DNA from 2 places in the Rhizobium sp. 01T437 genome. Region 1 is predicted to be linked to the other one. Evidence: predicted binding sites of a transcription regulator. Region 1 holds the regulator's gene; the other holds the start of a gene.
What was found. The regulator LexA, encoded in region 1, represses DNA repair genes until DNA is damaged. The targets are predictions, from matches to a motif close to TGTTCNNNNTGTGTTCNG.
Positions count from the first base shown of each region.

Region 2: a site for LexA is predicted at 5,139-5,156, ahead of AC1DM5_RS11435 (ImuA family protein). Genes of this name have one in related genera too.

Region 1 covers NZ_JBFTPM010000001.1:602,185-609,560, forward strand. The annotation lists gene kdsA (3-deoxy-8-phosphooctulonate synthase) at 1-159, opposite strand, end outside; gene AC1DM5_RS03080 (VOC family protein) at 156-1,043, opposite strand; gene lexA (transcriptional repressor LexA) at 1,241-1,966, shown strand; gene AC1DM5_RS03090 (ComEC/Rec2 family competence protein) at 1,947-4,322, opposite strand; gene gltA (citrate synthase) at 4,663-5,952, shown strand; gene lpxB (lipid-A-disaccharide synthase) at 5,984-7,153, opposite strand; gene AC1DM5_RS03105 (LpxI family protein) at 7,150-7,376, opposite strand, start outside.
Region 2 covers NZ_JBFTPM010000005.1:107,420-114,795, forward strand. The annotation lists gene leuB (3-isopropylmalate dehydrogenase) at 1-668, opposite strand, end outside; gene AC1DM5_RS11400 (pyridoxal-phosphate dependent enzyme) at 850-1,782, shown strand; gene leuD (3-isopropylmalate dehydratase small subunit) at 1,845-2,453, opposite strand; gene AC1DM5_RS11410 (VOC family protein) at 2,589-3,011, opposite strand; gene AC1DM5_RS11415 (hypothetical protein) at 3,120-3,350, opposite strand; gene AC1DM5_RS11420 (HpcH/HpaI aldolase/citrate lyase family protein) at 3,464-4,369, shown strand; gene AC1DM5_RS11425 (DUF1737 domain-containing protein) at 4,369-4,575, shown strand; gene AC1DM5_RS11430 (metallopeptidase family protein) at 4,577-5,014, opposite strand; gene AC1DM5_RS11435 (ImuA family protein) at 5,177-6,121, shown strand; gene AC1DM5_RS11440 (Y-family DNA polymerase) at 6,093-7,376, shown strand, end outside.

The DNA.
Region 1 (7,376 bases):
GGTGCACAGTTCCTTCAACGTGCCGGCAACCATGAACGCATGGTCGCGGCTTTCCATTTCGCAAGCGCCGGCAATCAGCGACAGGCGTGCGGCATTGGAGAAGGTGACTTTGCCGGCGCCCTCGCCGACCGTCACAACGGAATTGGTAGTGGAGCTCATGATGTTTCCTCGAAAGCGAAGAGCACGCCCTGACCGGGCGCGGGCTTCACCAGAATACGGTTGCCCTTGCGTGTATAGGTCACCCCGTTAGCAGCCAAATGCGCTTCTGTCACGGCCAGATCGCCAACGGCAAAGAGGATTGCCCGGCCGCGCAGGCCGCGATCGATATTCGGCGTCGCCAGATCGAAATAGGCCTCCAGCCCCTGCGGGGTCATCAGGCTGATCTTTGCGTTTCCAGTGGGGACCTCCAGCCCGAAACTCGTGACATCAGCAGAAGCGGCTTTTACCGCCGAGCCAACGAACTCGCCGAAGGCTGTCGGGTCAGGGGCTCCGAGCGCGATCTCGGCAATGCCTGTCACGCCGTTGGCGTGGGTCTCCAGCACGTTGCGATCGGTTGGAAGCGGGTTGATGCGCTCGACAGCGAAGAGAAAGAAATCCGGTGCCCGGAGGTCGGCAGCGAAGGCAAGCCGGAAGCCGGCGATGCTTTCCGTGCCATCCGGCATTTTCACTGGGCGTTCGAACTGTAGCACAGAACCAGCACTGATGCTGCCCTTCACGAATCGAGCATGTTCATGCTTCGCATCCGCTGTCGCGAAGGCGATGGCGGACAGTCCCTCGCTACCGCAGCGGAAGCGGAAAGCCTGATTGCGGGCCGTGAAGACATTGCCCTCACGTGCCGTCTCCTCGCTCTCCTCGACGCTCGCGACACCGAGCGGCTCAAGATAGGTTTTGTCGGCAAAGAAAACGCAGGCATTCTCCGTGCCGAAGGGGTGGCGGGCATCGGGCGCGACGGTAAAGCCCAGCTTGCCCAGCCTTTCGCGGGCTAGGTCGATATCGGTAACCGGCAAAACGAGATGATCGATCGGAAGCGTGTCTTGGCTCATCGGTTCTTCTCCCAGCAATCACAAGGAGATGTGCTTCAGCAAGCCTCGTGAAGCAAGGCCAGACAGGCCTAAGGGCGATAAAAATCAAATTCTCGACAGATTGAACAGAAGTTTTACGAAAATTTAGCTACTTGCGGAACACATATGGAACATATAGTGTCCGTTCTGGATTTGTTTCAAGACTGGGGTTAGACGCCATGCTCACGCGCAAACAACAGGAACTCCTTCTTTTCATTCATGAAAGGATGAAGGAGTCAGGCGTTCCACCGTCTTTCGACGAGATGAAGGACGCACTGGATCTGGCCTCGAAATCGGGTATTCACCGGCTGATCACGGCGCTCGAAGAACGCGGCTTCATTCGCCGGCTTCCGAACCGGGCGCGCGCGCTCGAAGTCATCAAACTGCCGGAAGCCTACAGCCCGAGCCTGCAGCCTCGGCGCGGCTTTTCGCCGAGCGTCATCGAGGGCAGCCTCGGCAAGCCCCAGCCCGTAGCACCTCCTGCCTCGGCAAAGCCAGCACCTGCTGCCGATAACGGCAATGCGGTCTCCGTTCCCGTCATGGGCCGCATCGCCGCCGGTGTTCCCATCTCGGCAATCCAGAACAATACGCATGACATCACCGTTCCCGCCGATATGCTCGGCTCCGGTGAACATTATGCGCTCGAAGTTCGCGGCGACTCGATGATCGAAGCCGGCATCTTCGATGGCGACACGGTCATCATCCGCAATGGCAGCACGGCCAATCCGGGTGATATTGTCGTCGCACTCGTCGATGACGAGGAAGCAACGCTCAAGCGCTTCCGCCGCAAGGGCGCATCGATTGCGCTCGAGGCTGCAAACCCCGCTTACGAGACCCGCATTTTCCCGCCGGATCGCGTCAAGGTCCAGGGCAAGCTCGTCGGTCTCATTCGCCGCTATCACTGACCGGTGACAGATTGGCGTCTGCGAATGTGTTGCTGCGCCAATTATAGGCGCGGTGGCGTATCCAGGGTCGCCCCAATGTGTCGAATGCGGTTGCGACCTCAACTCCCTTATCAGTGAATCGAAGTTCGACAGAACCTGTCTTGCGCAGCGTCTCGCCGGTAAAGAGCAGCGCGCCGGAACGACAACGGTCGAAGCGCAATCGGACAGGGGTCACGACAATATCAGCCGTATCGCAAGCTGGCCCGAGATAGGCAGCATTGTCGATGACAGTCAGTTTCTTTCCGTTACCGAGCAAAGTGGTGCACCAGGCGCCCTTCAGGCAGGAGAAGCGTGACGGCGGGCCGACGGCGACTGCCTGTCTCATTGCCGCTCCGGCTTCATTCCGTTGATCGGGTGACAGTTGCAGTCTTTTGCCATCAGGCGCAGTGGGCGCCTTGGCAGTTTGGAGCATAACCGGCTTCCGATGCTCTTCGATGGCAAGTGCCCTATGCCATTGTTCGAAGATGAAGGCGGGCGGCTTTTCACGGTTCGAAGCCATCGCCTCTGCATCGATTATAGCGACCAGACCGCCATCTTCGGAGATGGCGATGTCGGGCATCGCCTCTGACGGAAGCAGTACAATAGCGAGCGTCGAGACCGCGATAATTGCCGTTCCCATGTGCCGCAGCCGGGTTCTGAGCAGGGTCAGCAGCAGAAATCCGAAAACGGCGGTCGGGAAATACCAGCCGGGCAAGCGGCCTACATCTATGTTGCCGCCCCACCCCGCTACTGCCTTTGCGATGGTGATCACCAGATCAAGCCCGAAGCCTACCACCGGCCATAGCCAGCCGTCCAGACCAAACGGCATCAGCAGCATTGCCAGCATCCCGGCCGGCATGACGATGAAGGTGATGACCGGCATGGCCGCGAGATTTGCCGGCAGGCCATAGGCAGTCAGCCGGTGGAAATGCTCGATCGAAAACAGCGCCGTCGAGAAACCACCGATCAGCGACGTCAGGAAAACGCCACCGAAGAAGCCACCAACCATGAAAAAGGGCTTCATGATCGGCAGCTTGGCAAAGGCATTCTCCCGCATCGGCCGCCCCTTCCAGAGGTCGTATCCGGCGACCAGGGCAAGCGTTGCAGCAAAGGACATCTGGAAACTCGGCCCCAGCACCTCCGATGGCGAGACCCCGAGGATCACGAGAGCGGATAGCGCCACGTTTCTGAGACTGATCGACGGCCGGTCGAAGAAGACCGCAACCAGCATAATCGCCATCATGATGAAGGCGCGTTCGGCGGAGACGGCAAAACCCGAGATCAGATAGTAGGCCGTCACCGCAGCGAGCGCGCCGGCCGCCGCGATCTTCTTGATCGGCCATGCCTGGGCAATACCGGGAAAAAGACTGAGGATGACACGCAGGCCGACAAAGAAGATGCCGGCGGAGAGCGCCATATTGAGGCCGGAGATCGCGATGATATGCGCAAGGCCGGATTGCCGCAGCGCCTCCGTCGTTTCATCCGAGATCGCCCGTCTCTCATCGGTGACAAGGGAGGCGGCAAAGGCCCCGGTGTCGCCGGGCAGCGTGGAGCGGATCCGATCGCCAATGCCGCTTCTCAGGCGGTAAAGCCACTCCAGGGTGGTCTCACCGACCGAGCCAGCTTGCTCCGGCTGTTCTGCAACCCTCTTCGGTGCTCCATAGAAGAAGCCGTTGGCACCAATGCCGTCAAAATAGGCATTGAAGGCAAAATCATTGAGGTGGGGGAGTGCTGGTCCTGCCGGAGGCGTGAGACGCGCCCTGCCCTCGATGACGTCGCCGAGTTCGAACGGCTGGGTGGCCCCGCGGACCAGCACGGAGATGCGTTCGGGCGGACGCTTGATCTCAGGAGCATCCGTGCCGGTGACGTCAAGAATATAACGCCAGCGCCCTTGGCCATCGCCTTCTCGGCGTTCGATCCGGCCGGACACCGTTCTCGTTACGGCTGAATCGAGGATCAGGGTCTTTGCCCGCCATGTTTCGATCTGCGCGGAGAGCATTCCACCGGCAAAAAGAAACAGAGCAAGCAGCGTCGCCCGCAGTTTCGTCCGGGCATAACCGCAGAGCGCAACGGCAATAAGGAGAACAAGCAGGCAGAGACCGAGCGACACGGCCGGAAAGTCCGAGGCCGCCAGAAACCAGGTCGCGGCACCCGCACCAAGGAAGACCGGCGAGAAGAGGAGGAGGCGACCGTGGCCGGCCTCTTCGGCGGCCATACGCATCGACGACCCGACGTATCGTTTCGCAACAGTCACCAATCGCCATCGAAATGGGATCGCAACCTGCGTACGAGCCGATTGCGTCATAATGGCGCGCGGGGCAATGCCAGCAAAATCCATCTTTTGATCAATGGATTGCTCTTGTCGTTCTCTTGTCTCTAACCCCGCCATAATCGCCTGGACCCGCCCCCGGATACTGGCAGAATGCAACCTGAAATCAAAACGAGCAAACAATAATCGATTGAAATAAGAGGAAAATTCACAGGAGCGAAAATCCAGTCAAATCATGGTGTTCTGATATGCATTTAGCTCATCGCTGCAGTGCCTAAAAGATGATGCCGCGATGCACAAAATGGCATCACGGTAACTTGGCATTAGCTTCCCGATCATATAGCTATCGCTGAGGACGCTTAACTCTTATGGCGCTTTTGCGGCGCCACCGCCACTCCGGAGGATCAGCATGACGGATCAAAGCGCTACAATCAAAATCGGTGACAAATCAGTCGACCTCGCCGTCCGAAACGGCACGGTCGGACCCAGCGTCATTGATATCGGTGCCCTCTACAAGAACACGGCTTCCTTCACCTACGATCCCGGGTTTACGTCGACCGCATCTTGTGAATCGAAGATCACCTATATCGACGGCGACGAAGGCGTTCTGCTGCATCGCGGTTACCCGATCGAGCAGCTTGCCGAGCATGGCGACTTCCTGGAAGCCTGCTACCTGCTGCTTTACGGCGAATTGCCGACCGCCGCCCAGAAGAAGGACTTCGACTATCGTGTCACGCACCACACCATGGTGCATGAGCAGATGAGCCGCTTCTTCACCGGCTTCCGTCGCGACGCTCATCCGATGGCCGTCATGTGCGGCTGCGTCGGCGCGCTTTCGGCCTTCTATCACGACTCCACCGACATCACCGATCCGCACCAGCGCATGGTCGCTAGCCTGCGCATGATCGCCAAGATGCCGACGCTCGCCGCGATGGCCTATAAGTACCATATCGGCCAACCCTTCGTTTACCCGAAGAACGATCTCGATTACGCGTCCAACTTCCTGCGCATGTGCTTTGCTGTTCCCTGCGAGGAATATGTCGTCAATCCGGTGCTCGCACGCGCCATGGACCGTATCTTCATCCTGCATGCCGATCACGAGCAGAACGCCTCGACCTCGACCGTCCGTCTCGCCGGCTCCTCGGGTGCGAACCCGTTCGCCTGCATCGCCGCCGGCATCGCCTGCCTCTGGGGCCCCGCTCACGGCGGCGCCAACGAAGCAGCCCTCAACATGCTGACGGAAATCGGCACTGTCGACCGCATTCCGGAATATATCGCCCGCGCCAAGGACAAGAACGATCCGTTCCGCCTGATGGGCTTTGGTCACCGCGTCTACAAGAACTACGATCCACGCGCCAAGATCATGCAGAAGACCACGCATGAAGTTCTCGGCGAACTCGGCATCAAGGACGATCCGCTTCTCGAAGTCGCCATGGAGCTGGAGCGCATCGCTCTGACCGACTCATACTTCATCGAGAAGAAGCTCTACCCGAACATCGACTTCTACTCCGGCATCACGCTGAAGGCGCTCGGCTTCCCCACGACCATGTTCACCGTGCTCTTCGCTCTGGCCCGCACCGTCGGCTGGATCGCACAGTGGAACGAAATGATCGAAGATCCGGAACAGCGTATCGGTCGTCCGCGCCAGCTCTATATCGGCGAACCGAAGCGCGACTACGTGCCGGTTTCCAAGCGCTAAGCGCTGACTTCGAACTAAAAAGAAAACCCGGTCAGGAATGGCCGGGTTTTTTGTTGGCGAGAACAGCGAGCAGTATCTGTGCTGCATGCTCTCCGGGCGGCTTTTCTGTCTGCATGTGCTGCCAGATGAGCTCGTAGCCTTCCTTCATCGCCTTGAGCTGGTAGGTGTCGGCTGACAGCCTCTCCATCCAGCGCGCGAGGCTTGCGCCGCGAACGATATCGTTCAGATATTCCGGGACGACCGAGTAGTCGGCGATCAGATTGGGCAGTGCGCCGCTCCAGGTCTTGATGCCTGACGTCAGCATGCGCATGATCCAGTCGACCTTGTAAGCGGAAACGACGGGTACATCAGCAAGCGCCAGTTCCAGGATCACCGTGCCGGACGCTGCCATGGCCGCATCGGCTTCGGCGAAGGCCTTCCATTTCGCTTCAGCACCCACAACGATTTCCGGCTTTATCGTCCATTCCGCCGTCATTTCGCGCACAAACGCTTCCTTGTGCGGCACAGTCGGCAGCATGAAGCGTATCGGTCCATTGCGGGCGACGAGCTCCTCGGCGGCGGCCTCGAAATAAGGCAGAAGCTTCTTGATCTCGGACGAACGCGAGCCGGGAAGAAGCAGGATCGCACCGTCGCCGGGCTGTCGGCCAGCGCGCAGCCGCCGGGTCTCCAGCAGTGCTGCGTCGGCAACCAGACGATGGCCCACATAGGTTGTCGCCGGCCCGTTGAGACGCTGCATCACCGCCGGCTCGAAAGGAAGTATAGCCAGCACATGGTCGACATAGGCGCGCATGCGCTGGGCGCGATATTCCTTCCAGGCCCAGACACTGGGACAGACATAGTTGACGACTGGAAGGTCAGGCAGCGCCTTGCGCACGCGCTTGGCGACGCGATGGGTAAAGTCCGGGCTGTCGATGATGAGCAGGATATCGGGTTTCGACGCGATGATCGCCGCGGCCGTCTGCCGGATGCGGGACCAGAGCTTCGGCAGCTTTGCCAACACCTGGGTAATGCCCATGATGGAAAGTTCGGAGAAATCGAAGAGCGATTTCAATCCCTGGCTTTGCAGCCCCTCACCGCCGACGCCGACGAGTTCGATCGGCCCGGAATGGATCTTCCTCAGCCCGGCAATGAGATCGGCACCTAAGAGATCGCCGGAGACTTCGCCGGCTATGACGGCAATCCTCAGCGGTCTGTCGCTCATTGAAGCCCCCATCCCGGCAAGCCCTTGTCGATACCGCAGACAAAAAGACCGTTTTCGTCTGCCACTTTAATGAGCGCGTCGCGATCAAGCACCAGCGCCCGGCCGGCTTCGACGGCCACTCCTGCAAGCCCGGCGGCTTTGGCGTTGAGCACAGTGGACACACCAATCGCCGGCAGGTCGGCGCGAATATCCTGCTGGGGCTTGCTGAGCTTGACGAGCACAC
Region 2 (7,376 bases), on a different contig from region 1:
ATATGTTCGAGCTGCACGTCTGAATATTCCGCCTTGTGCGTCTCCGTCACGACCTGGTTCCAGAGCACGCCTGATTTCATGACGTTGCGCTTTTCCATGGAGCAGACGCGGTTGTTGCGGGTGCGGGCCATTTCAAAGGCGACACCGGCAATGCGCTCGATCTCGTAGGTGTCGTAAACCTGCGTGTCGATGCCGCGCTTCTGGCCATTGCCGAGATCGATGATTTCTTTCGGCTCGCCGAAGTAAACACCGCCCGTCAACTCGCGAATGATGAGGATGTCGAGACCCTCGACCAGTTCCGGCTTCAGCGAGGAAGCGGAAGCGAGTGCGGGATAGCAGATCGCCGGACGCAGGTTAGCGAAAAGTTCCAGATCCTTGCGCAGCCGCAGCAGGCCGGCTTCCGGGCGTACTTCATAGGGAACGCTATCCCACTTCGGGCCGCCGACGGCGCCGAAGAGCACAGCGTCGGCTGCAAGAGCCTTCTTCATGTCGTCTTCGGAGATCGCGGCGCCATGCGCATCATAGGCGCAGCCGCCAACGAGCCCTTCGTCGGTGACGAAACCGGCATTCATCGCCTCGTTCATGTAAGCGATGATCTTGCGGACTTCGCCCATGGCCTCGGGGCCGATGCCGTCACCCGGCAGCAGGAAAAGATTGCGCACTGTCATGAAACCCTCCGCGGAAAAACAAGCTGCGGCTTCTTAGACCCCGGAAATGGGCATTTCAAGCGAGAGAAGGGGTGAATCGGTACGCTTGCCTCCGCGTCATGTGATGTCTGACAAGGTTGCTCCCGTGCCTGCAAACGAGCTAGAACGACAGGCCTGCCTTTCTTTCCCTGGATATTCTTTCATGTCTTTTGCGCCCCTTCATCTCGACACTCCTCTGATCCAGACAGCGCCCGATTTCAGCGCCAGCGGCAAGCCGCTTTGGTTAAAGCTCGATGCGCTACAGCCTTCAGGCAGCTTCAAGCTGCGCGGTGTCGGCCGGCTTTGCCAGCATGAGGTTCAAAACGGTGCGCGTGAGATCTTCTGCGCCTCCGGCGGCAACGCCGGCGTTGCCGCAGCCTATGCCGGACGGGCGCTCGGCGTGCCGGTGACCATCGTCGTACCTGAGACGACGGCACCTGATGTGCGCCGGACGATTGCAGCAACGGGCGCCAATGTGCTGGTTCATGGTTCTGTCTTCGATGAGGCCAATGCGCATGCGATCGAACTCGCCGAAAGCCGCAAGGCGACCTATGTGCATCCTTTCGACCATCCGCTCCTGTGGGATGGCCATGCGACGCTGATCGATGAGGTGGTGGCAAAAGGTGCCAAATTCGATTGCGTCGTTACCAGCGTCGGCGGCGGCGGGTTGCTTGCCGGCATCGTCGAGGGGCTGAAGCGGAACGGGCTTTCGGACGTGCCTGTCATTGCCGTCGAGACGGAAGGAGCTGCATCATTTCATACAAGCCTCAAGGCCAATGAGCGTATTTCGCTGCCGGCCATTACATCGATTGCTACCTCGCTCGGCGCGCGGCAAGTGGCGCAGCATGTCTTCGATCTGCCGAAGCATCACCCGATCGAAAGTGTTCTCGTCAGCGATGTCGATGCCGTGGCTGCCTGCCTGAAGTTTGCCGATGCGCAGCGCATCCTGGTCGAACCGGCCTGTGGTGCCGCACTTGCCGTTGCCGATGTGCATGCCGGTCTGCTGTCGCGCTTCAACAATCCGCTGATCGAAGTCTGCGGCGGTATCGGCGTGTCGCTTGAAAAGCTCAGCGTCTGGAAAGAAAAGTTTCTCTGAGATCCGGACAAAGAAAAAGCCGGGCGAAAGCCCGGCTCGATCTCAAAGCAATTTGGTGAGGCTCAGGCAGCCCAGGGGTGCGAAGCGGCGTTCTTCTTTTCGAACTCGTCGATCGCCTTGCCCTTTTCCATGGTCAGGCCGATATCATCGAGGCCGTTCAGCAGGCAGTGGCGCTTGAATTCATCGAGATCGAACTTGATCGAGCCGCCGTCCGGACCGGTGATTTCGAGGTTTTCAAGGTCGACCGTCAGAATGGCGTTGGAGCCGCGCTCGGCGTCGTCCATCAGCTTGTCGAGGTCTTCGTGGCTGACCTGGATCGGCAGGATGCCGTTCTTGAAGCAGTTGTTATAGAAGATGTCGGCGAAGCTGGTGGAGATCACGCAGCGGATGCCGAAATCGAGCAGCGCCCATGGAGCGTGTTCGCGCGAGGAGCCGCAGCCGAAGTTGTCACCGGCAACCAGGATCTTTGCCTCGCGGTAAGCCGGCTTGTTCAGCACGAAATCGGGGTTTTCGGAGCCGTCTTCGTTGTAGCGGGCTTCGGCGAAAAGGCCCTTGCCAAGGCCGGTGCGCTTGATGGTCTTCAGATAGTCCTTCGGAATGATCATGTCGGTGTCGATGTTGACGACCGGCAGAGGGGCTGCAACGCCCGTGAGCTTCACGAATTTATCCATGACCTATGCTCCATTTCAGCAAAACGTACTTTCTGATTTTGCATCTATTCCAGTTTCCCGCCGAAATGAAGAAGAATCTTTCGCTGATGGAGGCCACGCGGTGTTTCGCGCGGCCTGCCGATTGCGCGTGTCCCTTTACTTGGACGGTGCATTCAGACCCCAGAGCACGCCGAACGGATCACGAAGCTGGCCGTAACGATCGCCCCAGAACATCAGTTCGATGGGCATGACCACTTCGGCGCCGGCAGCAACGGCGCGATCCCACCAGGAATCGATATCGTCGATAACCAGCTGGATGGCGAAACCTTCATGGCCTTTGAAGGGATGGCCATATTCCGGATAGGCATCCGACAGCATGAGCGAGCTGCCGTTGATGTAGAGATGTACATGCATCGTCCGGCCGCTTTCGTCGACCGGCACGAGATAGGCTTCTTCGGCGCCGAAAGCCTTCTTGTAGAATTCCGCAGCCTCCACCGCGCCATCGACCGTCAGGTATGGCAACAGGCCATTCTTGACCGGCGGCATCTTGACCGGGTTGCTGTCCGTCGTCGCGTCCATGCTCGTTCTCCATTCGCTTTAAATGCCGGCTGAATGCCTGGCCGCTTCAAAGACGTAACAAGGGAACATGAGCCGACAATGTCGGTCAGAATTTTCAGTGAAAAGTGATCAGAGATCGATGATCGTGCCGCGGCCGTCGTTCCAGACACGCATCTCGCGCTTGCCGTCAGTGCGCGCGCGGACGGGAGCGGGCTTCATCTTCATCGAAAGGGCGCGGCCCACCATGAGCACGGTCAGGATACCGCCAACGGCAAGCGTGACCGAGAAGGTGAGAAGCAGCATGGCCACGAAAACGGTAGCGCCGGCAAGCATGAAGAAGATGGAGCGAATGTTCTGCATTGGTTTGAAACCTTTCTACGGAAAGGAATGTGGTCCTTCTTTTTCCTCTCTGCAAGCCAAGCATGGCTTTTTGTTGTCTTGCCGGACTTTGCGAAGCTTGGCACTAATTGGTGATGAGCCGAACACCACCTCTCCGTTCCCTGCGTCTGCGCCGCTCCGTGCTGAGCGTACCCGCCATCAATGCGCGTGCGCTTGAAAAGACCTATTCCCTTGATTGCGATGCCGTTATTTTCGATCTGGAGGATTCCGTCGCGCCCGAGAAGAAAGCGGAAGCGCGCGACAATCTGAAGGCGTTTTTTGCCGGGCGGCCGCTCGAGGGCAAAGAAAGGATTGTCCGCATCAACTCTTTGTCATCCGGTTTCGGGCTGGCGGATTTGGAACTGGTCAAGGCGCTTTCGCCCGATGCCGTTCTGCTTCCAAAGGTGGATGAGCCACAGGATGTGATGGCCGTCAGCGACCTGCTCGCCGAGGCCTATGCGCCGGAAGAGTTGCGCATCTGGGCGATGATCGAGACGCCGCGGGGCGTACTGAATGCCGCAGCGATTGCCGAATCCGGCCGCACGCCAGGCTCGCGGCTCGATTGCCTCGTCGTCGGCCTCAACGACCTGCGCAAGGAAACSGGCGTCTTGCCGCAGCCGGGKCGGACCTATYTSGTGYCCTGGCTGATGCAGGTCGTTCTGGCGGTGAAGGCCTATGGGCTCGATGCGCTCGACAGCGTGTTCAACGATTTTCGGGATGGCGATGGCTTCAATGCCGAATGCGGTCAGGGCCGAGCCATGGGTTTTGCCGGCAAGATGCTGATCCACCCGGCGCAGATTGCAGCCGCCAATATGCATTTCGGACCAAGTGCGGAGGAGATCGCGGAGGCGGAGGCCATCATTGCCGCCTTCGCTGATCCGGCGACGGAGGGGCAGAACGTCATCAATGCGAACGGGCGGATGATCGAGCGGCTGCATCTTGTCCAGGCCGAAGCTCTGGTCCATAAAGCGGACCTGATTTCCCCAAGAAAGCCCGCCTGATGAAACTCTACCGCTTCCTGACCGGTCCCGACGACGCCTCCTTCTGCCACAAGGTCACGGCGGCACTGAACAAGGGCTGGTTGCTGTCCGGCTCCCCAACCTATGCCTTCAATGCTGCGACCGGCCAGATGCAGTGCGGCCAGGCCGTCTTCAAGGAAGTCGAGGGCAAGGATTATCACCCGGACATGAAGCTGTCCGAGCAATAAGTCAGCGTTCAGCAGCCTCTTCGGCGCTTTCCTCGATACGCTCCATGTCATCGTCGCTGAGGCCGAAGTGGTGGCCGATCTCATGGATCAGTACATGGGTGATGATGTCACCCAGCGTTTCGTCGTTTTCGGCCCAGTAGTCGAGGATCGGACGGCGGTAGAGGCGGATGCGGTTCGGCATTTCGCCGGTTTCCAGGGTGAACCGCTCCGAAATGCCGCGCCCCTCGAAAAGGCCGAGCAGGTCGAAGGGTGTTTCCAGCGCCATATCCTCGAAGACTTCGTCATCGGGAAAGTCTTCGATTTCGATGGTCAGATTGGTCGTCAGCTTGCGAAATTCGTCCGGCAGATGGCTGTAGGCCTCCATTGCCAGCGACTCGAAGGTGCTGATCGTCGGCGCATGGCGGTCCCGCCAATCATCGCTCTGGTCTATGCGGGCCATAAATATTCCTTCCTTTGCCGGCCCATATAGAACCTTTATCGCCGATTTTCGAGTGCGGAATCAAAGGCAGGAATAAATTCTTATGAAATGATCATTGACTCTTCATTAGAGCTCTGGAATCTATAAGAACATAACAGGAACAAGACGAGTGGAGAGAACGCCGTGGCGCAGACCGCCCTGGCGCGCGAGCGGCTTTTTGCGCTCCGCGAAACCATTGCCCGACTGGAAAGAAAAGCCGCGCCGGCGCTTGCCGCGGCGGAACGGGAAGCCCTGGCGGAAGGACGCGAGAGGCGGCAGGAATGTATGCTGACGCACCTGCCTTTCGGGGTGGAAGCACTCGATGAAGCGCTGGAAGGCGGCCTTCAGCTCGATGCGATTACCGAATTCCGCGCGGCGAGTTCCGGCGATGCAGGGGCGGCAAGCGGTCTGGCGATGGCCATTGCGGCGCGACTGCAGAAGCAGGAGGAGGATACCCGCAGGCCGCTGCCGCTGCTCTGGATCGGTGATGCCGTCGGCACACTGGAGGCGGGTCGTCCCTATGCTCCGGGGCTGAAGGATTTCGGGCTGAAGCCGGAAAGGTTTTTCCATGCCGCGCCGCGCAAGCTGGAGGATGCACTCTGGCTGGCGGAAGCGGCCATAGAAAGTGCTGCCTTCTCGGCCGTCGTCTTCGAAGTGCGCGGCAATCCCCTGCATTTCGGCCTGACCGAAAGTCGCAGGCTCAGTCTCAGGGCACGCGCCGTCCGCCGTCCGCTCTTTCTCGTCCGCCAGGCCGGGGAGGAGGAGGCGAGCAGCGCTGTCTTCCGTCTGCATGTCGAGCCGGCGCCGTCTGATCTGCGGTCGTTGCCGGATGGATCAAAATTTTCCGGCAGCATCGGCAATCCGATTTTCCGTCTCACGCTGGAGAAGAGCCGCAATCCGGCCCCGCTCTCCTTTCTTCTGGAGTGGAACCCCCATGAACGCGAATTTTTCCCCGTCGACGAGCCAAGCTTCGCTCGGCCTCCAAGCGAACAGTCAGCGCATTCTGGCACTCAGCTTTCCGCATCTGCCAACGGATCGTATCGCCCGCAGGCGATGGGGCCTGTCCTGGCGTTCGAAAGGGCGTCCTGAAGCGGCACCCCTCGTCTGTTCCGGTAAGCTCAACAATGCCATGCGGTTGACGGCGCTGGATGAATTCGCCGAGAAGCTGGGGCTGAGGAAGGAACAGGGCGTTGCCGAAGCGCGCGCCATGTTTCCGGCGCTTGATGTCGTGGAAGAGGATCCTGCGGCCGATCGCCGGCTACTGGAAGGGATCGCCGACTGGTGCGACGGCTATACGCCGATGGTGGCGCTCGACGGCAAGGACGGGCTGTTTCTCGACATTACCGGCTGTGCCCATCTCTTCGGCGATGAAAGCACTCTTCTCAGGGATATTCTCTCGCGACTCTTCCACATGGGGCTCGATGCGCGATGCGCGATCTCCTCATCGCCGGGCCTTTCCTGGGCCGTCTCCCGCTTCGGGCAGGGCGGCGTCGTGGAAGACGAAGAGATGGAGCGTATGCTGATGCCGTTGCCTGTCGCGGCCTTGCGGCTTGAGGGCCAGACTGTCGATGCTCTTAGGAAGCTCGGTCTCAAATATGTCGGCGACGTCATTCATGCGCCGCGGGCGCCGCTGACCCGCCGCTTCGGGCCAACGCTGCTTCTGCGCCTTGATCAGGCGCTCGGCCGTGAGGAAGAACCGATCTCGCCTCGGCTTCCTGTCGCTAGCCTCTCATCCGAACGCCGTCTGGTCGAGCCGATCGGCACGGAAGAGCAGATCCTTGCCGTTACCGGACAGGTCGCCGTGTCGCTAAAACCGTCCCTGGAAGCGCGCGGCGCCGGCGGCCGGGTGTTCGAACTGGTGCTGTTTCGTGTCGATGGCAGGGTTTTCCGCATCTCCGTCGGTGCCTCACGGCCGCTTCGCGAGCCCAAACTCGTTGCCGGGCTGTTTTCCGAGCGGCTGCAGATGATCTATGACGATATCGACGCCGGTTATGGCTTCGAGATCCTGCGCCTGAATGTGCTGCGGCACGACCCGTTCAACGAGGCGCAGGGTGATTTCGAGGGCGACCGGCAGGGGGAGATCTCGCTTTCGAGTTTTGTCGACCGTGTCGCGGCCCGGCTTGGTTCGGACTGCCTGCAAAGCTTCCAGCTTCGCGAGAGCCATGTGCCGGAGCGCGCCGTGATCACGGTGCCGGCAATGGAGAGCCTTCCGGCCCGGCGGAAAGCGGAGCAGGGAAGCGCACTTCCTTTCCGTGAGGAGCGCCCTTTGCGTCTCTTTGCAACGCCGGAACCGGTCGATGTCGCATTTGCCGAAGTGCCCGATGGTGCGCCGCAAACCTTCCGT